3 regions of the Rhizobium sp. SL42 genome follow, and region 1 is predicted to be linked to each of the others. Evidence: riboswitches for the same ligand, from Rfam matches in the RefSeq annotation. Region 1 holds a riboswitch; each other region holds the start of a gene.

What was found. A riboswitch is a leader RNA that binds a small molecule or an ion and turns the genes downstream of it on or off. The one in region 1 is predicted to bind cobalamin.
Region 2: another riboswitch for cobalamin. It lies ahead of bluB (5,6-dimethylbenzimidazole synthase); the one in region 1 lies ahead of cobU (bifunctional adenosylcobinamide kinase/adenosylcobinamide-phosphate guanylyltransferase).
Region 3: another riboswitch for cobalamin. It lies ahead of IM739_RS07440 (aromatic ring-hydroxylating oxygenase subunit alpha); the one in region 1 lies ahead of cobU (bifunctional adenosylcobinamide kinase/adenosylcobinamide-phosphate guanylyltransferase).

Annotation. Positions count from the first base shown of each region.
Region 1 is NZ_CP063397.1:2,849,049-2,855,964, forward strand. It holds gene cobN (cobaltochelatase subunit CobN) at 1-2,639, opposite strand, end outside; gene cobW (cobalamin biosynthesis protein CobW) at 2,643-3,716, opposite strand; gene cobU (bifunctional adenosylcobinamide kinase/adenosylcobinamide-phosphate guanylyltransferase) at 3,720-4,247, opposite strand; cobalamin riboswitch at 4,444-4,814, opposite strand; gene IM739_RS13520 (hypothetical protein) at 4,901-5,692, opposite strand; gene IM739_RS13525 (ATP12 family chaperone protein) at 5,759-6,562, opposite strand; gene IM739_RS13530 (HAD-IA family hydrolase) at 6,573-6,916, opposite strand, start outside.
Region 2 is NZ_CP063397.1:2,973,705-2,980,620, forward strand. It holds gene IM739_RS14080 (NADP-dependent malic enzyme) at 1-1,204, shown strand, start outside; gene IM739_RS24065 (helix-turn-helix transcriptional regulator) at 1,334-2,092, shown strand; gene IM739_RS14090 (acyl-homoserine-lactone synthase) at 2,210-2,851, shown strand; gene IM739_RS14095 (DUF2865 domain-containing protein) at 3,002-4,087, shown strand; gene bluB (5,6-dimethylbenzimidazole synthase) at 4,044-4,793, opposite strand; cobalamin riboswitch at 4,837-5,028, opposite strand; gene IM739_RS14105 (TolB family protein) at 5,070-5,903, opposite strand; gene IM739_RS14110 (NAD+ synthase) at 5,942-6,916, opposite strand, start outside.
Region 3 is NZ_CP063397.1:1,600,216-1,607,131, forward strand. It holds gene IM739_RS07430 (GGDEF domain-containing protein) at 1-919, shown strand, start outside; gene IM739_RS07435 (DUF6656 family protein) at 939-1,544, opposite strand; cobalamin riboswitch at 1,903-2,105, shown strand; gene IM739_RS07440 (aromatic ring-hydroxylating oxygenase subunit alpha) at 2,205-3,449, shown strand; gene IM739_RS07445 (hybrid-cluster NAD(P)-dependent oxidoreductase) at 3,451-4,536, shown strand; gene IM739_RS07450 (BA14K family protein) at 4,848-5,285, shown strand; gene IM739_RS07455 (CorA family divalent cation transporter) at 5,392-6,387, opposite strand; gene IM739_RS07460 (PhoX family protein) at 6,497-6,916, opposite strand, start outside.

The DNA of each region.
Region 1 (6,916 bases):
CCGAGCTGGTAGGCAGCCGGCGTCGGCACGGCACGACTGTCGACCGAGTAGAAATTGCGCCCAGTCGGCAATACGTCGGGACGCCCGCGGGTCGGGGCGCCGGAAGGGCCGGGCGGCACGAAACGACCGTCGAGACCCTTTAGCAGGCCGGCGATTTCCGCCGGACCAGACCGGACAATCGACGGCTTAAGGCGGCATTCGATCTCCGCGAGGACCGCTTCGGTCCGGCTCCAGTCCGGCGGGCAGGCGGTCGTTCCGTCGACCAGAGCCGCCGCCAGCAATTCGATGCGCTCGACGGTGTCGCCGTGGGTGCGCCACGGTTCGTCGGTCAGGCGTGCGAGGATCTCGGGCCGTGATCCCGTCCAGGTATCGGACATGACACAGTCGAGAGGGTCGAAGTCGCCAGACGGAGATGGGCCCGAATGCAACACTTGCGCCAGCGCATCTGCCGCAATCGCCCGCTGCAGACTTGCGTCACCGCCCTCGCCCAACCCGCGCGGAACCCGTGCAAGCGCCACCGTCAGGTCCGTGAGCAGCCGTCCTACGGGTGCAAGGCCGAAAATGTGCAGACCGTCGCGGATCTGCAGTTCCTTCAGGTCGCAGAGATAGGCGTCGAGCTTTTCCAGCGCCGTCTCTTCCGCTTCCCCTTTGTCGATCCCGGCATCCTGGTCGAGCCCGATATCCGAGACCAGGTCGAGGATCTGCTTCTTCAGCAACTTCAGCCGGCGGGGATCGCCGCCCGACGCCTCGTAGTATTCGTCAACCAGCGCTTCCAGATCCTTCAGCGGGCCATAACTCTCGGCCCGCGTCAGTGGCGGCGTCAGGTGGTCGATGATCACCGCCGACGTCCGGCGCTTGGCTTGCGTTCCCTCACCCGGATCATTGACGATGAACGGATAAAGATGCGGCAAAGGTCCCAATATTGCTTCCGGATAGCAGGTCTCGCTCAGCGCCAGCGCTTTGCCTGGCAGCCATTCGAGATTGCCGTGCTTGCCCATGTGGATCACGGCATGCGCCATGAACCTGCCGCGCAGGAAAGCATAGAAGGCAAGATAGCCATGCGGCGGCACGAGGTCGGGAGAATGGTAGCTTTGCTTCGGGTCGATGTTGTAACCCCGCGCCGGCTGAATGCCTACCATCACCCGGCCGAAGCGCATCAGCGGCAAGGCAAACCCGCCATCGCGGAAGAAGGGATCGTTCGCCGCATCACCCCAACGAGCGCGCACTTCGTGTTGAATCTGTTTCGGAAGCGATTCAAAAAAACTATTGTAATCGCTCAAGGAAATGACTTCGCGGACAATGCGCCCATCATTGGCCGCATTGGTCGGCCCGTCCATCAGCGCCGTCATCAGCGCATCGCCGTCGGCCGGCAACTCACCCGTCGCGTAGCCTGCGGCAGACAAGGCTCGCAACACCTCGATTGTCCCGGCCGGAGTGTCGAGCCCGACGCCATTGCCGAGCCTGCCGTCGCGATTGGGGTAGTTCGCCATGATCAGCGCAACGTTGCGATCCTTCGGCGACATCTTGCGCAGCCGCGCCCAGTTGGCGGCAAGCCTGGCGACGAACGCCATCCGGCCCGGATCCGGTTCGTGGCTGACAAGATTGGTCTCGACCCGTTCATCGAAGCGGGCCGCCGACTTGAACGAAACGGCGCGTGTCAGCACCCGACCATCGACTTCCGGCAGTGAAACGCTCATGGCAAGATCGCGCGCCGAAAGCCCCTGGCTGGATGCTTCCCATGCCGCCTTCGGCGACGAAGAGAAAATTGCCTGCAAAACCACCGCGCCCTGTTCGTCGAGGATGGTCGAGGGATTGACCGATCCCGGCGCCGAAACGGCAAATCCCGTCGTGTTGATCACGACATCCGGCGGGACGTCGCCAAACACGGCGCGCAGGGTCTCGACCGACACGAGATCCTTCAGGCTCGACACGAAGACCGGCAACGGCGTGAGGCCCTCCCGTTGGAGTGCGCCGATCATGGCTTCCACCGGCGCAGTTTCGCCACTCTGGACGAGCGCACGGTAGAAGCAGATGGCAGCGACACTTCCGTTGGCGGCAGCCAGCTGCCGCCACTCCTCGACACCGATCGCGCCCTTGCCCGGCCACCAGATACCGGCTTTCAGCAGCGGACGCGCGGGCTCCGGCCTATCGGCGCCCGACAGCATTGCCGCCGCATAGGCAACGAAATGCGCGGTGTTGCGATCACCGCCCTCGGTCAGATAGGTCCAGAGCGCCGAGCGATCGGCATCCATGCAAAGACTGAAGGGATCGAGACCGGCATCCGGCTTGTCGTCGCCGGGCAGCGAGACGATCAGCGCACCATTGGCACGCGCGGCTGCCGTGAGCGCCTCCAGCGCATGGTGGAAATAGCTCGCCCCCCCGAGCGCCCTGACGACGATCAGCTTTGCATGGCGCGCCGTACGCTCGATATAAGTATCGACCGACATCGGATGCTTGAGCGCCATAAGGCTGGCAAGACGCCAGCTTGGCCCGGCCCCCGCCGCAGCGACGGCTGCGGCCACCGCCGACAGTTCGGTGTCGGCAGCCGACAGGAAGAGGATGTCTCCCGGCGTCTGCCCAAGGTCGATCGCTTCGTCACCGTCGGCAATCGAGCCTTTCTGGGCCAGCAGGAGATGCATGGTTCAGGCAGCCGCCTGAACTGCTTCGACAACCGCGCCAAAGTCCCATTCATGCAGGCCGATGACGACGAGGCGGGTCTCGCGCTTTTCGCCCGACGTCCATGGCCGGTCGAAATAGGTGTCGATCCGCGTGCCGACCGCCTGAATGACGAGGCGCATCGGCTTGCCGGGCACGTCGATAAAGCCTTTGAGGCGCAGGATGTCGTGGGCCTCAATCACCGGCTTCAGGCGATCGACGAAGCTTGTCGGATCGGCAATCGCGCCAAGCTTGAGCACGAAGCTTTCGAACTCGTCGTGGTCGTGATGATGGTCATGGTCGGCACCGCTCTCGTGCAGCGCCTCATGCTCCAGCTCGTGATGCGACTTGCGATTGTCGATATCGTCCTCGGTGCCGGCACCGAGACCCAGCAACACAAGCGACGAGACTTCGCCATTGCGCGCTTCGACAATCGATGGCTTGCGCTGTGTACGGCCCGTCACCTCCGCGCGCACCGCAGAGATGCCGGCAGCGTCGAGCAGATCGGTCTTGTTGAGCACGATCAGGTCGGCGCAGGTGAGCTGGTCCTCGAACAGTTCCTCGATGGCGCTCTCGTGGTCGAGGCTTTCATCTTCCGCCCTTGCCGCATCCACCTTGTCGTGGTCATCGGCAAAACGACCGGCGGCAACGGCTGCGCTGTCGACGACGGTGATAACGCCATCAACGGTGACGCGGGTGCGGATATCCGGCCAGTTGAAGGCGGCGACCAACGGCTGGGGAAGCGCAAGGCCGGAAGTCTCGATCACGATGTGATCGGGTTTCACGTCGCGTTCCAGGAGCTTTTGCATCGTCGGAATGAAATCGTCGGCGACCGTGCAGCAGATACAGCCATTGGTCAGCTCGATGATATCGTCTTCGGTGCAATTGTCGGCGCCGCAGCCCTTCAAAACATCGCCGTCGACACCCAGATCGCCAAATTCATTGATGATCAGCGCGATCTTCTTGCCACCAGCATTCATCAGCATGTTGCGGATGATCGTGGTCTTGCCGGCGCCGAGGAAGCCGGTAATCACGGTGGCGGGAATTTTCTGCTGCAACATGGTTCAACCCTTCATTTTCAGCGGCAAACCGGCCGCGACGAAATATACTTCCGCAGCCTTTGCCGCGATGAGCTGGTGCAGCCGGCCGGCATGATCGCGAAAAGCGCGCGCCATTCCATTCTCCGGCACAATGCCGAGACCGACTTCATTGGAAACAAGAACGATACGGGCTTTGAGCGACGGCAGCAGGTCAGCGAGTGCGCCGCTCTCTGCAGCTATATCACGCCCCTCCTGCATCATCAGATTGGTGACCCAGAGCGTCAGGCAATCGACCAGTACCACCCGGCCAGGATCGTCGATCGCCACGAGTGATCCGACAAGATCAAGCGGCTCTTCGTGCGTGCTCCAGCCGTGGCTGGCGCGATCCTGCTTGTGGGCCTCGATGCGTGCGCCCATCTCGTCATCCCAGGCACGGCAGGTCGCGAGGTAGTTAAGCGCAAGGCCGCTGTCGCGGCAGACCTGCTCAGCAAACCGCGACTTGCCCGAACGGGCGCCACCCAGGACAAAAACAGGGGAATGAATGGACTGCATCAGTCAGCCACGCTCCGCAAAACCGGAGCAACAACGAGGCGCCACCGGCAGAACGCCGTCGCCAACCAAATCGAACCGACCCGCATCCCGATCCGGATGCGCCGCCTTGCGCGACCGAGAGGTCCCGCCACATGCAAACGTCGCCACGACAACCTCCGTGCTGGCGCCGGGGATCTCTCCCCATAAATTGGGCCACAACGGCCCGTCACGGACGGCAGGTCTCCTGGCTCGCAGCTGCCGGCGAAAAAACGCCAACGGATCTTCCTTACCTTCCCAGGGCTTGTCGGCAGTCGCGAAAAGGCGGACGATTCGTAGATATAGAGGCGTCCCACCCCGGCTGATCGCGCTGCCACCCCAGTGGCTTTTCCGGTTCAAGACCTCCGGCATCGATCGCACCGCGCGACCCGTCATGACTTCGGCACAAAACCGGATGGAAGACCCTCGCTGCTCTACAGTCGCGGGGTCGGCTGCGTTTGGCAGTCCCGGTCTGGATCCCTGCCTCCGCATTCCCTTTTGCTTTCCAGGCAACACTTCTGTCGCCCGGAAACCATCCAGTCGAAAGGATTAGGCGGTGCCTCGCGGCAAGTCAATCGAGACCGTAGACGCATCGAAGGCAATTGCCGGAAATCATGATCGCGAAAACAGATCAGCTGTCAGGGCTTCGGCGCAAGGCACCCGGCATCCGTTGCCGGATCGCAGCTCCCGTCAAGCCGCACAGATCCGCTGGCTCCCTGCTCCACCGGACCACCTTGAGCCGGGGCATCCTTGGCCCTTGCCTTTGCCGGCTGCACCACGGGAGCGGCAATCACCGGCGCAACCATCTCGGCCGGAACAGCAACGGGCGCAGGCTGCACCACAGGCGCCGGCTTGGTCACGGTGACCGGTGCTGCAGCGCGCACTGGCTTCGGCATCGTAACAACCGCCTCAACAGGTGCTGGATCGGTTGCAAAGCGGGTCGACATCGTCCGCGGCGGACGCGTCGTCCTGATCCGTGGCACGGTCAGCGAAAAGGCAAAACGGATGCGGGCTGCAATTTCTTCGGCCAATGGCTCGCGGCCAAAGCGGGGATCATTGGTCGGGCTATTGACGGTAAAGTTTCCTGCCGCAACAGGCTCACCGGTCTCAACGGAAGCAGCCGTCACGGTAAACCGCACCTGCTCGAAGTAACGCCGGGCATTTGCCCCCGCACCGAACTTGTCGATCTTGACCAGCAGCACGACACGCTCGGCGCCTGCCGGCGGCCGTGTCGAGGAAATCGCCGCCGCAACGCGCCGATCGATGCCCCTCACCAGATCAAGGGGAACGCTTGCGTCAGCCATGACGGTAACGTCGCGCACGTAGTAGACCAGCGGCCTGTCAATGCCGCGTTCATTGGAATGTGCACACGCCGACAGCACGAGAAGGAGCCCGAGCGCAAAAGCGATGCGAAAACTGCGAGCAACCATCTGGACAACCCCGACGCGGTGATTCTAACCCGCTCCGAGCATTGGTCGATTATGGTTAGCCCTTGGTTAATCCTGGCTACGGAGGGCAGCAAACAGCGAAGCGGCCGCAGCTATTTCACCGTAGCGCGCCTCGCGACGCGCCTCAGCCTCTTCATCGCTTCCCCAGTGCTCGATCGTCCAATCCTCGTCGAGATGCGCCAGGCTCCAGACGGTGTCGAGGTCGTAGGCACCCTCTGCGAAGGCAAGCGCAAGGATCGATGATCCGGCAAGCGTCGTGACCACATGCAAGCACGAAAGGCGGAAAGCTTCACGGTAGCGCTCCAGCGCCGCCGCATAAGCTTGCAGCGCATGGCCGGGCTGTTCCTGATGGATCACGCCCTCCGCCAGGATGAACCGGGCATGATGGACTTCCGCCACCCAGGCGAGCACCGGATCCCAGCGGCCGGCCTGGCGGTCGACCAGTTCCTGCGGGCTGTCAGCACGGTAGCAAAGCAGGTCGCTGCCGGCAAAACGCACGATCTCGTCGAAGACTTCCGACAGGTTCGCGCTCACGGCATCGATCGCGGTATTGGCAAGCTTGGTAACCGGCATCGTGCCCGGATCAATAACCTGACCCTGTGCGGCCCATTCCGCAGCGACCAGTTCCGCCGCCTCGCGCGTTGGCAAACACAGCGTATTCTTGGCGGGGGTCTTCACCGGCTTGCCATCGAGATGGATCGCAAATCCGTTCCCGTCGGCTGCAATCGATACGGCGGAGTAAAAGCGCTTCGGCAGCGGCCGCTTCATCTGGATCTGGGCGCGGCGCACGGGATCGGCATCGCTGTGCTCGGGCATGAAGGTGCCGGAAATGTTGCTGAGTTCGTCACGCATCTAGAGGCCCTCAGTGGATATAGGCGAGAAGATCGGCAGGGTGGTCGACAACGGCGTCGGCACCGGCCTTCCACAATTCATCGACAGATGCGTAGCCCCAGGAAACGCCGATAGCGGTGGCACCGGCAGCCTTAGCCATCTGCATGTCGAAGACGGCATCGCCGATGACGATCGTTTCAGACGGCGCAATTCCCGACTGGTCGCAGCATTCCGTCACCATGGCCGGATGCGGCTTCGACGGGCAGTCATCCGCGGTGCGGCAGAACCGGAAATGCGGGGCAAAGCCATGCCCCTCCAGGACCATGGCCAATCCACGCCGCGACTTTCCCGTGACCGCGCCCAGGACTACATCGT
Region 2 (6,916 bases), 120 kb from region 1:
AGTCTCGGAAGTTGCCGCGAAAGCCTATACGGGCGAGACGCCGACATTCGGTTCCGACTACCTGATCCCCTCGCCGTTCGATCCGCGCCTGATCCTGCGTATCGCGCCGGCTGTCGCCCGTGCTGCAGCGGAAAGCGGTGTCGCCCGCCGTCCGATCACCGACTACGACACCTATCTCGACCAGTTGAACCGTTTCGTCTTCCGCTCCGGCTTCGTCATGAAGCCGATCTTTGCAGCCGCCAAGACCGCAACCAAGAAGCGCGTGATCTTTGCAGAAGGTGAAGACGAGCGCGTCCTGCGCGCCGCCCAGGTCCTGCTCGAAGATGGGATCGGTGAACCGATCCTGATCGGTCGCCCGCAAATCATCGAAACCCGCTTGAAGCGCTACGGCCTGCGCATCCGTCCAGGCGTGGATTTCCAGCTCGTCAATCCGGAAGATGATCCGCGCTACCGCGACTATGTCGATGACTACTTCGCCATCGTCGGGCGCGCCGGCATCAATCCGGAAGCTGCCCGCACCATCGTTCGCACCAATACCACCGTCATTGGCGCGCTTGCCGTCAAGCGCGGCGACGCCGATGCACTGATCTGCGGTGTTGAAGGCCGGTTCGATCGCCATGTCCGCGACGTCCGCCAGATCATCGGCAAACGACAGGGCGTTCGCGACTTCTCCGGCCTCAGCCTGCTTATTTCCCAGCGCGGCGCAATATTCTTCACCGACACGTTCGTCACCGACGACCCGTCGGCAGAGGAAATCGCCGAAATGACGATGCTGGCCGCCGAGGAAATCCGGCGCTTCGGCATTGCCCCGAAAGCAGCCCTTCTGTCGCATTCCAATTTCGGATCACGCCCGTCGGCGAGTGCCACGAAGATGCGCAGCGCCCTCCAAATTCTGCGGCAGGAAGCGTCGGAACTTGAGGTTGATGGCGAAATGCAGGGCGGATCGGCCTTGTCCGAGGCTTTGCGCAAACGCGCCATGCCGAACAGCACCTTGACGGGTGAAGCCAATCTCCTTGTCTTCCCGAACCTTGATGCGGCCAACATCTCGCTTGGTATCATGCGCACCATGATGGACGCGCTGCATGTAGGCCCGATCCTGCTTGGTGCGGCGATGCCGGCCCATGTTCTATCGACATCGGTTACCTCGCGTGGCGTCGTCAACATGGCCGCTCTTGCCGTCGTGGAGGCTTCCCAGCCCGCCTGACACCCGCCAGACCACAGGACGCAACGCACCGAAATCTCCTTGTTCGGAGCCAGCGGCAAAGCAGATTGCCGCTGGACAATTCCAAGTATGAGAAACCATCTTAAAGCCCTTGGATTCTAGGGTTTCTACATGGTGTCTTCGGAGGCCTATTTCGAACTGACAGACTGGCTCGAGCAAGCCGAACGTCTCGAGCCGCAGCAATTTTTCGATCGCATGCGGCATGCTTACAACCTGAGCCATCTGCTGTATTTCGATGGAACCCTTTACGGCGATCGCCTTGCAGCTCGCAGCCTGCATCACACGATATTGCCGCGATTGTCCCGGTTGACCCGAAAGCTCCAGTGGGAGCTTCTACCTGCCCTGTTCACCCGCGTAACAATTGCGATAGAGCCATTCGACTGGCGGGACGTCGGTCCTCTAACGAGAGCTGGCCAGAACCTTTCGAAACTCGCCAACCTGCTCGAACTCGCTCCCGTCGGTGCATTTTATCCTTTGCTGTCGCGAGGAGGCCGAACGGCCTTCCTCCTCGTCCAGTCCGACATGACGATTGAGGATTGGCGAAACCTGCGCCGCGCGCATGACCGCGACATTGCGGCGCTTGCCGTCAGATTTCATGCACGAAACCTGGCGAGCACATCAGCCGAAACGCGCATTCGGCATGAAAAAGACCGGCTCACGCGGCGAGAAATCGAGACATTATCCTGGGTTGCGGCCGGAAAGAGTTATTGGGAAATCGCCGTCATCCTGGGTATCACGGAACGCACAGTGCGGTTTTTCATGTCCAATGCGCGACGGAAACTCAATGTCGTGACTAACCCGCAAGCAGTCGCGGAAGCGCTCTGGCGCAAACTCATCGCGAACCCGCACAATGCACCTGAGCCCACCTAGGCGTCCGCCGCAATGCCATCATCTTTGATTGCATGATGAAAGCTGTCGCTACCGACAGTTTTATCGATCCGCCGCAAACGACATCTTTGCCACTCGTTCAAACTGAAGGAGTGCCGAATGATCCGGATCATCAATGGCGTTAATCGCAACCGCCATCCACATGAAATCGACGCCATGCATCGGTTGCGCAAAAATGTCTTCCACGATCTTCTGGGCTGGGATGTCGCCCTGCACGGTGACTGGGAAATTGATCACTATGATCAGTCCAATCCGCTCTATATCCTGTCCTACAACGACAGTGGACGCCTGCGCGGCGCGCTGCGCCTGCTGCCGACACTGGGACCGAACATGCTCGCGGACACGTTTCCGATACTGCTCGGGGATCAGAGCGAAATTCGCAGTGCGGCCATCTGGGAATCGAGCCGCTTTTGTATCGATCCGCAAATCTCGCAGGATCGTGCCGGCAACCAGGTCACAATTGCCGCGGCTGAACTGATGTGCGGCGTCGGCGAACTCGGACTTGCTTCCGGCCTGAGCCAGATCGTCACCGTTACGGATGTCTTCCTGGAACGCATGTTCAAGCGCATGGGTTGCCCCGGTATGCGCATCTCCGATCCGCAGCGGATTGGTTCCGTTCACGCCGTTGCCATCGCTTGGGACGTGACGGAGGGTCTGCTCGAACGGATGAAACATGTGGCCGCGATCTCGGGCAATGTCCTCGAACACCCGATGACACTAACAACGGCACGCGCCGCTTAAACCGGATGGACCGCCATCGTTTGAGATCCGATGGCGGTCTATGACGGCACCGTCATTTTACTTTAGCGTTAACTGGCGTATTCTCGGTCGGGTAGTATAGGAGCGGGAGCCAACAACCGGCATCCATGAGAACTCACCGGGAAAGTGAATTTGCAGACCAGAATACTAGGACTTCTCGCTGCAGCGCTGTGCTTTGCCTGGATTGTACCGAATGCAGCCTCCGCTTCGGTTGTCTGCGAACGCTTGCGTGATCGGCTTGCCGAGGTGTCGGCATTCGTCGGTGAAAACCCCGAAATCAAAAGTTATGCCAGCGCGATTGCCCAGCAGAATCTGGAGCTGCGAAAGGCAAGGCAAGACCAGAAACGCCTGCGCTGCCTGACCTCTTCAGTGGTCGTCGTGCGACCGGACGGCGGTAACGATTGCGGCGACCTTTCCGCGGCGCTCGACCGAATGGAGGCGAACAAGGACATTCTGGTGGCCAAGCTGGAGGAAATCAGATCCGGTGGGGCTGAGAGCAGAGACGCTCGCGCCCGGCTGACCTCCGCTCTCGAGGCAAACGGCTGCAATGCGCAGACTGATGATACCTTTGGCGGCAATATCGAGGAAGCCGAGCGCGTCCCTTATCTCGATACGCTGGCGGAGCCCTATCAAGTCAGCCGCAATTCGCTGGAGGCCCTCCCCGGCCAGCCACCCGCACTGCCGACCGGCAATATCCGGACACTATGCGTCCGCACCTGTGACGGAGGCTTCTTTCCGATTTCCTCCAGCACATCCGCGATGAATTTCGGACATGACGCCGGCCTGTGTCAGCAGATGTGCCCAAACACCGAGACGGAACTGTATTTCCACGCACCCGCGGTCAGCGAAACATCCGAGATGATTTCGGCGGTCAGCGGGCGACCCTACCGCGACCTGCCCAACGCCTTCGCCTATCGCAACCGCACGGCCGGTGACAATCCGCAATGTGGATGCGATCTGGCCCGCTATCACGAACAGGCGAAAAGGCGATCGACACCGCCCACGCCCGTTCCAGACTACCAGTCGTCGATCGTCACCATCGCGCCGAAGACGCCTGCAGTAGCCGCAGCGGTACCAGCGGCACAGCCTGTCGAGCGCGACTACGATGGCAGTGCGGCCAATATACGCAAAGTGGGTCCACAATTCCTGCCGCCGGTGACGGGCACCATCAATCTCAGAAATCCTGCCTCTCCAGGTCCGCAGCCTCTGCAGGAGTAGCACCGTCAACGGCGAAGGTTCCGGACCGAAGTCCCCAGCTCTCCTCAAACACCAACTCGTCAAGCGGCAACCGTGATCGCCAGCCTTTCACCTCGAGTTCCGGTGTCGCGTAAAGCGTATCTACATAGCCGAGGCACAGATACCCGACGACCTCGATGTCGTCAGGAATATCCAGAATCCCCTTCAGCTCACTTTCCTGAAAGATACTCACCCATCCGAGCCCGACACCTTCGGCGCGCGCAGCAAGCCACAAATTCTGGATGGCACAGACGGTGGAATAGCTGTCCATGCGTGAATTATGGGTGCGCCCCAGAACGACGGGACCGGCCCGGTCGCGGTCGCATGTCACGCAAACGCCGAGCGGCGCCTTGCGGATACCCTCAAGCTTCAAGGACCGATAAGCGGCCTGCCTATCCTCATCGAACATAGCCGCCGCTTCGCGATTTGCCCGGTCAAAAGCCTCCCATATGAGCTGCCGACGCACGGCGTCGCGCACCAGCAGGAAATTCCAGGGCTGCATGAAACCGACTGAAGGTGCGGCATGCGCGGCACTGAGCAGACGCCTGACAAGGTCATTCGGCAAGGGGTCGGGAAGGAACTGGTCGCGCACGTCACGGCGCGTGTGGATGGCCCGGTAGACGGCCTGCTTTTCCTCGACGGAAAAGGAACCGGCCCGGACAAGAAAATCGTTCGATTCGTCGTGCATCGTCAAATCCCCAACAATGCGCAACCGCCCGCCGTCCGCGCGGGCAAGTCTATCGCATCAGGCCGGTCTTCTGACTTGGCATCCGCTGCACACGCCGCCTTCCCGGTCTTGTCCACCAGTGGCCGGGTCTCCCCTTGCGTGTGCATCCGCCTCACAGCGTTGGGCACGTGCCGGATTTGCACCGGCTTCCCGATTCTCCCGCATCGCTGCGGGCACCTGACAGGATTTGTTTTAGTCCGATCGCCGAAGGACGCAAGCGCCAGCCTGCGACGACGTTCAGTCGTTGACGGGGAAATAGCGGACGAAGGCGAATTCCGCGCCGTCCGGCGACCAGTTCGGCACGTTGATCGTACCCTGCCCACCAAAGAGTTCGAACAGCGTTTCCTGGGTACCACCGTCCATGTCCATCAGCCTAAGGCTGACCTCGCGGTCACGCGGATGATCAAAGACGTCGGGCGCATAGGAGAGGTAGAGAACCTTGCCGTCTTTCGGTGACGGATGCGGGAACCAGTCTCCCGTATCGCTGTAGGTGATGCGTTCGACATCGCTGCCATCCGGATGCATGCGCCAGATCTGCATCAGGCCGCTTCGGCTGGAGTTGAAATAGATCCAGTTGCCATCGGCCGACCAGTCCGGGCCGTCGTTTCGACCCTCGCCTTCAGTCAGTCGGCGCTCCTCGCCGCCATCGACGGAAATCGAATAGATGTCGAAGACATCGTCGCGAATACCGCAATAGGCAAGCTGACGACCATCGGGCGACCAGCCATGCCAGTAGGAAGGCAGGCGCGACGTAACCTGGCGCGGAACACCGCCTTCGGCAGGCAATACGTAGATGCAGGACTTTCCGTGCTCCGTCTTGTCCGAGATGACCACCAGCGAGCCGTCAGGCGAGATGCCGTGATCGTTGTTGCATTCAATGGCAAATCCTGTGTCGAGGAGGGACGGCGCCTGGCCGCCCTCGGGCGAAAGCCGATACAACAGACCATTGCCGTTGATCAGCAGATACGAACCGTCAGGCGACCAGTTTGGCGCCTCGACCAGTTCACTCGTCTGCCAGACAACACGTGTCTGTCGCGTGCGGATATTGTAGATCTCGACGGAACTGCGCAAAGGCTCTCCTCCCTTGGTCCAAGCCATCAGAGACGGGCTCAGCGATCGCGGAAACGGTTGGTGATCGGATAGCGACGGTCGCGGCCAAAGTTCTTCTGGGTGATCTTGACGCCCGGCGCCGATTGCCGCCGCTTGTACTCCGCAAGGTAAAGCAGGTGCTCGATGCGGTGGACCGTGGCAATGTCATGCCCCCGCGCCACGATATCGTCGACGGCCATTTCCTTTTCAACCAGGCACTCCAGGATGTCATCCAGCATCGGATACGGCGGTAGCGAATCCTGATCGGTCTGGTTTGGCCGAAGCTCGGCCGAAGGCGCCTTGGACAGGATATTGGCCGGGATCACCTGGCCGGAAGGCCCAAGTGCACCCGGCGGCACATGAGCATTGCGCCAGGCGGAAAGCGCGTAAACCTGCATCTTGTACAGATCCTTGATCGGATTGAAGCCGCCATTCATGTCGCCATAGAGCGTCGCATAGCCGACCGACATTTCCGACTTGTTGCCCGTGGTGACGACCATCGAGCCGAACTTGTTGGAGATCGCCATGAGGATCGTACCGCGCGCGCGGCTCTGCAGGTTCTCTTCGGTGATCCCGCTCTCCGTCCCCTCGAACATTTCCGACAGGCTGGACAGGAAGCCCTCAACCGGATCTGCGATCGGGACGATATCGTAATGGCAGCCCAGAGCCTGTGCGCAGGCCTCGGCATCAGCAAACGACTCCTTCGACGTGTAGCGATACGGCAGCATGACCGCGCGCACCCGTTCCTCGCCCAGCGCATCGACGGCGATCGCCGCACAGATGGCGGAATCGATCCCGCCCGAAAGGCCGAGCACGACGCTCTTGAAACCGTTCTTGTTCACATAGTCGCGGAAGCCGAGAACGCAGGCCCGGTAGTCGGCCTCTTCCTTCTCAGGAATGCGCGACATCGGTCCTTGCTCGCAGCACCAGCCGGCCTCTGTCCGCTTCCAGGTCGTGACAGAGAGCGTCTCCTCGAACTGGCTCATCTGAAACGC
Region 3 (6,916 bases), 1.2 Mb from region 1:
GCTGAAGAGCCAGGAAGCGCTCGACGAGTTGGGCCGCAAATATCTGCCTCATCATCATGAGGATGGCTTGCTGAGCCGCCAGAGTGGTCAGGTTCGCGCTGAAATGAGCAATTTCATCAATCTGCTCAATGAGGAAAAGATTTCCCTGACCGACTATGGCCGAGTCATCGGCAATGCCTCGAAAACCATCCTTACGGAAGCCGATCTTGAAGGAACACCGCTCGGCCAGTCGATCAAGGCACTGAAGGCCGCGACCGAACGGCGCGCGCATCAGAACAGCAATGTCGTGCGTGCCGTGGTCGACAAGACCGCATCGCTGGCCGATATGCAGCGCGAGGCCGATGAGGCCGAGGCGGCGAAGTTCGTCGATCCGCTCACGCGCCTTGCCAGCCGCCGCGCCTTCAACAAGGCCGTGGCCAAGATCTATGCCAACCCGGACATGCCGGTTCTGTGCGGCGTCGCCGTCGGTGAAATCGACGATTTTGCCCGTATCCAGGAGCAGATGGGGCCGGCTGTTGCCGAACGTTTCCTGATGCAGGTTGCCAAGGTTCTGGAAGCGGTTTCCGGCGGCGGCGATCTTGCCTGCCGCTTCGATGCCGGCCGCTTCGGGCTGTTGCTCTACACGTCCGACGAGGATGAGGTCAGCCGCGTCATCGAGCTGGTGCGCGCCAAGCTGAAGGCCACGGCCTTTGTCGGCTCCTCGACCGGCCGCGCTCCGGGCCAGATGGCCATGTCCTTCGGGGTGTGTTTTTCCGAGCAGGCGCCGAACGCCTTCGACTTCACCAATTTCGCCGAGAAGGCGCTGTCGACATCCAAGGCCAATGGCGGCGATACCGTCACGATCTACGGCGCCAACGACTATGCCTCCAAGGACTGGCTGATCTACAAGAACAAGCCGGTCGGCGGCTTCGGCGCCTGACAGCGAGAGGGCCCGGCGTCTAAAGCTTGGCGATGATCTTACGAATTTCCGTATCCCGCGCGCCGAGCATCAGCACGTTGCGCAGCGCTTCCTTCGGATCGTGGGTGCGAAACAGCAAGCCGTTGTCACGGATCGACCTGTCGACCACCATCGCCTTCTGCTCGGTCTCCGGCTTGATCGCCACGGCAAAATACATGCGCGTGTAGCTTTGCCGGATCTGTTCGAAGAACTGCTCGGTCCCGCCGATTTCGGCAAAGAAATTGGCAATGTAGAAGGCCCATTTCACGTCGGCATATTGGGCGAAGTTGGTGCGCGCCGCCGTGACGTGACAGTAGCCGAGATGCGGACTGTCATCGAGGGTCTTGTGGAAGATCATCTTCGGAAACTGGATCGACCGGTGGAAGCCGTTGATCCGGCTGTGGGTGGTCTCCGCCGCCGTTTCCAGCCGGCGTCCGGTGCGAACGGCAACCTCCGCATAGGTGAGGTAGCGCTTTTCCTCCGCCAGCCAGTCATCGCGATGGCGCGAGATACGGCCGGTGCGCAGGAATTCCGTGTGCGCGGCCTTGCTCGCGGTCGCGCTTTTGTCGGGGACTCTCGGGGCCGCGTAATATCGAAGTTTTTGCATGTCGAGGCTCTGACGGTTACTGGCTCGGTACGCCGATATTACAGCGACATGGTTAATCATGATTTGCAGGCACTGTGACCTCTTGAGGTTTCGCGAGGCTTGCCGCAGTGCACGTTGGTTGACGCAACTCGTTCCGCTCTGATGATTTCTTCCGGGTGCGACAGACATTGGCGGCCAATCGCCTCGAATTGTCATTTTGCGCCATTGCAATAGTTTCGGGCGCCACCGATCTCCTCTATCTCCAAGAAAATACACATCATTTTTGAGGGGCGCGCTTTTTGCGCCTTTGCGCGGGCATGTCGCAAACATTCCCGGCGGTGTCGTTTCGCAACGCAGTACCGGACTGCCGCCTGTGTTTAGATATCTGCAAGCTCGAGGTGCCGCCCTGCTAGGGAGGGTGGGAAATCGGGAAGCCGGTCAAAATCCGGCGCTGCCCCCGCAACGGTGGTGGAGATAGACGTAACGGCAAAAGGCCACTGGGAAGGTCCTGGGAAGGCGCCGAACGTGTCTGGCAACGGACGTCTCCAGAGCCCGGAAACCAGCCTTGAAGCAATGATATTTGAGGTCGCGGTGGGCGACCGGAGATAGCCGTGATCGCCCTTTTCGGGTCGATTGGTGCTGCGCTCCTGTTCCATCGCCGGTGAAACGAACGAGGACGACATGGATCTGCACAGCACGGTATTGCGGCAGTTGAAGAACCGCCGGGAAGGCTTCAGCCTGGAGCAGCCTTTCTACATCGATCAGGATTATTTCAAGCTCGACATGGAGCAGATCTGGTATCGCGACTGGCTGTTTATCGGCCATGACTGCGAGATCCCGCGCGCCGGCAACTATTTCACCGCCCAGGTCGGCGACTATCCGATCGTCATGGTACGCGGCAAGGACCAGGTGATCCGCGCCTTCCACAATACCTGCCGCCACCGCGGTCACCGCGTCTGCACCTCGGACCGCGGCGCCTCCGCCAAGCTCGTCTGTCCCTATCACAACTGGACCTATGATCTCGACGGCTCGCTGGTCTTCGCCCGCCAGATGGGTGAAACCTTCGACAAGAACGAGTTCGGTCTGAAGCCTGTTCATTGCGAAAGTGTAGGCGGTTACATCTTCATCTGCCTCGCCAACGAGCCTGCCGATTTCGCACCGGTCCGTGCATCGATCGAACCCTACATGAAGCCGCATCGGCTGTCAGAGGCCAAGGTCGCTCATCGCAGCACGATCATCGAAAAGGGCAACTGGAAGCTCGTCTGGGAGAACAACCGCGAGTGCTACCACTGCGCCAGCAACCATCCTGAACTCTGCCGCACCTACCCGGAAGCCCCGACGGCAACCGGCGTCCAGGGCGCCGGTGACGATCCGGTCATCGCCGAACACTGGCTGCGTTGCGAGGCCGCAGGCCTGCCGAGCACGTTCAAGATCGACCCGAGCGGCCAGTTCCGCACCGCCCGCATGCCGCTGATCCAGGAAGCCGAGAGCTACACGATGTCCGGCAAGCGCGCCGTCAGGCGGCCGCTGTCCGACGACGTCTCGACCTCGCACATTGGCACCATGCTTCTGTTCCACTATCCGTCGACCTGGAACCACATTCTCGTCGATCACGCGATCTCATTCCGCGTCACCCCCCTGTCTGCCGAAGAGACGGCCGTCACCACCACGTGGCTGGTACACAAGGACGCAGTCGAAGGCGTCGACTATGACCTCGAGGAACTGACCCATGTCTGGGAAATGACCAATGACCAGGACCGCTCGATCGTCGAGGAAAATGCCTTCGGCATCCGGTCCCCGGCTTATGAGCCTGGCCCCTATTCGGTCGAGCATGAAGGTGGCGTCATGCAGTTCGTCGACTGGTACACGACCTTCATGATCAACCGTCTCCAGGGTGAAAAGACTCGCCTGTCCGCGGTCGCGTGAGATGAACATGATGCTCGCTCCCTATCGCCACGTTGATGAAATGCGCCCCTGGTCCGACCGGGAGCATCTGCTGGAATGCGTCGCCGTCACGCCGGAAGCCCCCGACGTGATGACGTTCACCTTCCGGCCGAACAAGCCGGGCCTGTGGTTCCGCTATCAGCCCGGCCAGTTCGTTACGCTGGAGATCCCGGTCTCGAACGAGCCGGTGATGCGCACCTATACGCTGTCGTCCAGCCCGTCGCGGCCCTACACGATCGCGATCACGGTCAAGGCGCAGAAGGACTCGATCGGGACGCGCTGGATGTTCGACAACCTGAAGCCCGGCATGGCACTGAAGGCGATCGGCCCGCTCGGCGATTTCTCCTATGCCCGTCATCCGGGCCGGAAATACCTGTTCATCTCGGCCGGCTCCGGCATCACTCCGATGATGTCGATGAGCCGCGACATGGGCGACCGCTCGCCCGACAGCGACATCGCCTTCCTGCATTGTGCCCGCTCGCCCGACGACATCATCTTTCGTTGGGAACTGGAAGCCAAGGCGCGCGACATGCCGCATTTCACGCTCGGCTTCATCATCGAACAGCTCGGCCGAGGCCAGCTTTGGTCAGGCTTGAAGGGCCGTATCGACAAGGCGAAGATCGCGCTTCTGGCCCCGGATTTTCTCGAACGCACGGTCTTCTGTTGCGGGCCTGAGCCGTTCATGGCGACGGTGCGCGAGGCCCTGTCCGGTGCCGGCTTCGACATGAGCCAGTATCACGAGGAGACTTTCCAGCCGGCCAAGCCGCAGCCGCCGATCGTCGTTGCCGATCATTCGGATGGCGAGCAGCCGACCAAGGTCACGTTTGCCATGTCCGGCAAGAACGGACTCTGCGCGCCAGGCCATACGGTACTTCAGGCAGCCCGCTCCTCCGGCGTGCGCATCGGTGCGGCATGCGAATCCGGCCTCTGCGGCACCTGCAAGGTGCTCAAGATTTCCGGCGAGGTCGAGATGGAACACAATGGCGGCATCCTCGACGAGGAAATCGACGAGGGCTACATCCTCGCCTGCTGTTCGCGGCCGAAGGGCGATATCGAAATCGAAGCGTGATCTCTGCCAGACGATGGCGATCATCAGGGCGCGCCGCTTGTCGGGTGCGCCCTTTTTCGTGGCGTGATTTTCCCCACTTTATCGTTCTTTCGCAAGGCGATGGAACAAACGGAACAGCCATCCGTTGACAGGCAATCGCGGTCGTTGACCGCGGCCAACCGGACCGCGCAAACACAAGAAGTTTTAGAATAAAACCAATGTTAATGCTGGGTTCAGGATGAAGCCGATACTTTTCATTTCAGGATCAGCAGTCTCAAGGGCATGGGCCGGGACACCAAGCTGGTCGCGAAAAACCGCAGGGAGAAAGTCGCATGAAGACTGCATTCAATCGTCTGGCCGGTCTCGTACTGGCTGCCGCTGTTGGCTTCACCGGCATCGTGCCGGCACAGGCCATGAGCCTGCCGCGCGCGCCTGTCGAAGCAAGCTCCGACGTCGCCCAGGTCCAGTATCGTCGTCGTGAGTATCGCCGCCACTATAACGGCCATCACTATCACAACGGCCATCGTGGCTATTCGCACCGCAGGCCCGGTTATCGCTATTACAACGGCGCCTGGTTCCCGCTGGCCGCCTTCGCAGCCGGTGCGATGATCGGCGGCGCCGTCGCTGCGCAGCCGCGGGTAAGTGCCGGTGGCATCAATCCGAGCCACTACCAGTGGTGCGCCAACCGCTACCGCTCGTACGACAGCCGCAGCAACACGTTCCAGCCCTACAATGGTCCGCGTCAGCAGTGCCTGTCGCCCTACTATTGAGCCAATACCTCTCTGATCGGCGTGCCCGAACAGCTCGCCCCGTCAGCGCTTCAATGCCCGGCCTCGTGCCGGGCATTGTCGTTTCGGCCCGGGCGTTCAGCCTGCGCTACAGGATGCCCGCACGCCGCAGGAGATACCAGGCGGCGGCAATCGAGATGACGATGAAGCCGATCGCGAAGATTGTGCCATCGGCCTCCGCCGCAAACGGCAGGTTGGATGTGTTCATGCCGAAAAAGCCGGTGACCAGGGACGGCGGGAGCAGGAAGGCCGTCATCAGAGACAGGATATAAAGGTGCCGGTTTGTCTCCGAGGTCAGCTTGGAGTCGATTTCCTCATGCAGCAACCGGGCGCGTTCCTGCAGTGCATGCACGTCGTGATCCACGGCTTCCAGCCTTGCCGTCAGCCGTTGCGCCACCTCGTCGAAGCCGAAGGGCATGTCCTCGTCGTCGCTGGCCGCGGCGCGGCGCATCAGCGACAGCATGGTGCGCAAGTGACGGTAGAGCCGAACAACCACCCGTCGGACAGGAGCAAGCCGGCGCCGCTCGTCGCGCAACTCGCTGTCATAGACGAAGTCCTCGATCGCGTTCAGTTCCTCGGTCAGTTCGATCACCACCGAAATAATGCCGCGCTGGAACTCGGCGACAAGTGTCTCGAACAGATGCATGGGACTGCGATATTTCGCGGAGTTCTTTTCCACCGCGGCCCGGACCCGGTCGATCGAGCGGATCGGCTGCAGTCTGGTGGTGATGATGAACCGATCGGACAGCGCAAAGTGCAGCCAGGCGAGGTCGCGTGTCTCCTTGTCGAACTCCCGCTGGAAGTCGACGAGGGTGCCGAACACCATCTGGTCGTCCACCGTCAAGGCGGCATGCGTGTCATGCGTGGTCAACACGGAGCGCGCCTGCTCCGTCAGCCATTCGAAGCCGTCGAGAAGAGCCCCGACGCGCGCATCCGCAATGTTGAGATGCAGCCACAGAAATCCCGGACCGTCAGCCAGCAGTGCCGGCGTGACGTCGGCTGGAAGCCGTGTTGCCGCACCGGATGCAGGATCGATCCGATAACCCCAGACAAGGCCGGGCAAAGCGTGAATGGCATTGAGCATGGGCGTGTCCTTCGGGGTACGCGGCGGTTGGCGGGACCTGTGCGAAGCGGAAAACGCAAAAAGCGCGCCGGTTGAACCGGCGCGCCTCGGGATCGTCTAGTGCGAGGGCTTAGCCAATTCTGGCATTGTCTTCGCGCTTGACGGCGACGATTGTCGAACGTGGCAACTTGCCTTCGCCATCAGGGAAGGGGGCGTTCGGGTGCTGGATGCCGACGAACATCGTCCGCTTATCGCCTGTCCAGGTCATGCCGGTCACTTCGCCGCCCTTCGGGCCGGTGAGGAAGCGCTCGATGCGGCCGGTGGCCGGATCGCCGGCGAGCATCTGGTTGTTGCCCTGGCCGATAAAGTCGCCTTCGTTCGAATCTTCACCGTCCGTCTGGATCCACAAGAGGCCTGTGCTGTCGAACATCATGCCGTCCGGCGAGTTGAACATGTTACCGGAATTGATGTTGGACGAACCGGCATAGGCGCCGTCCTTGTGCACGTCCGGATTGCCGGCCATGACGAACAGGTCCCACTTGAACTTGCC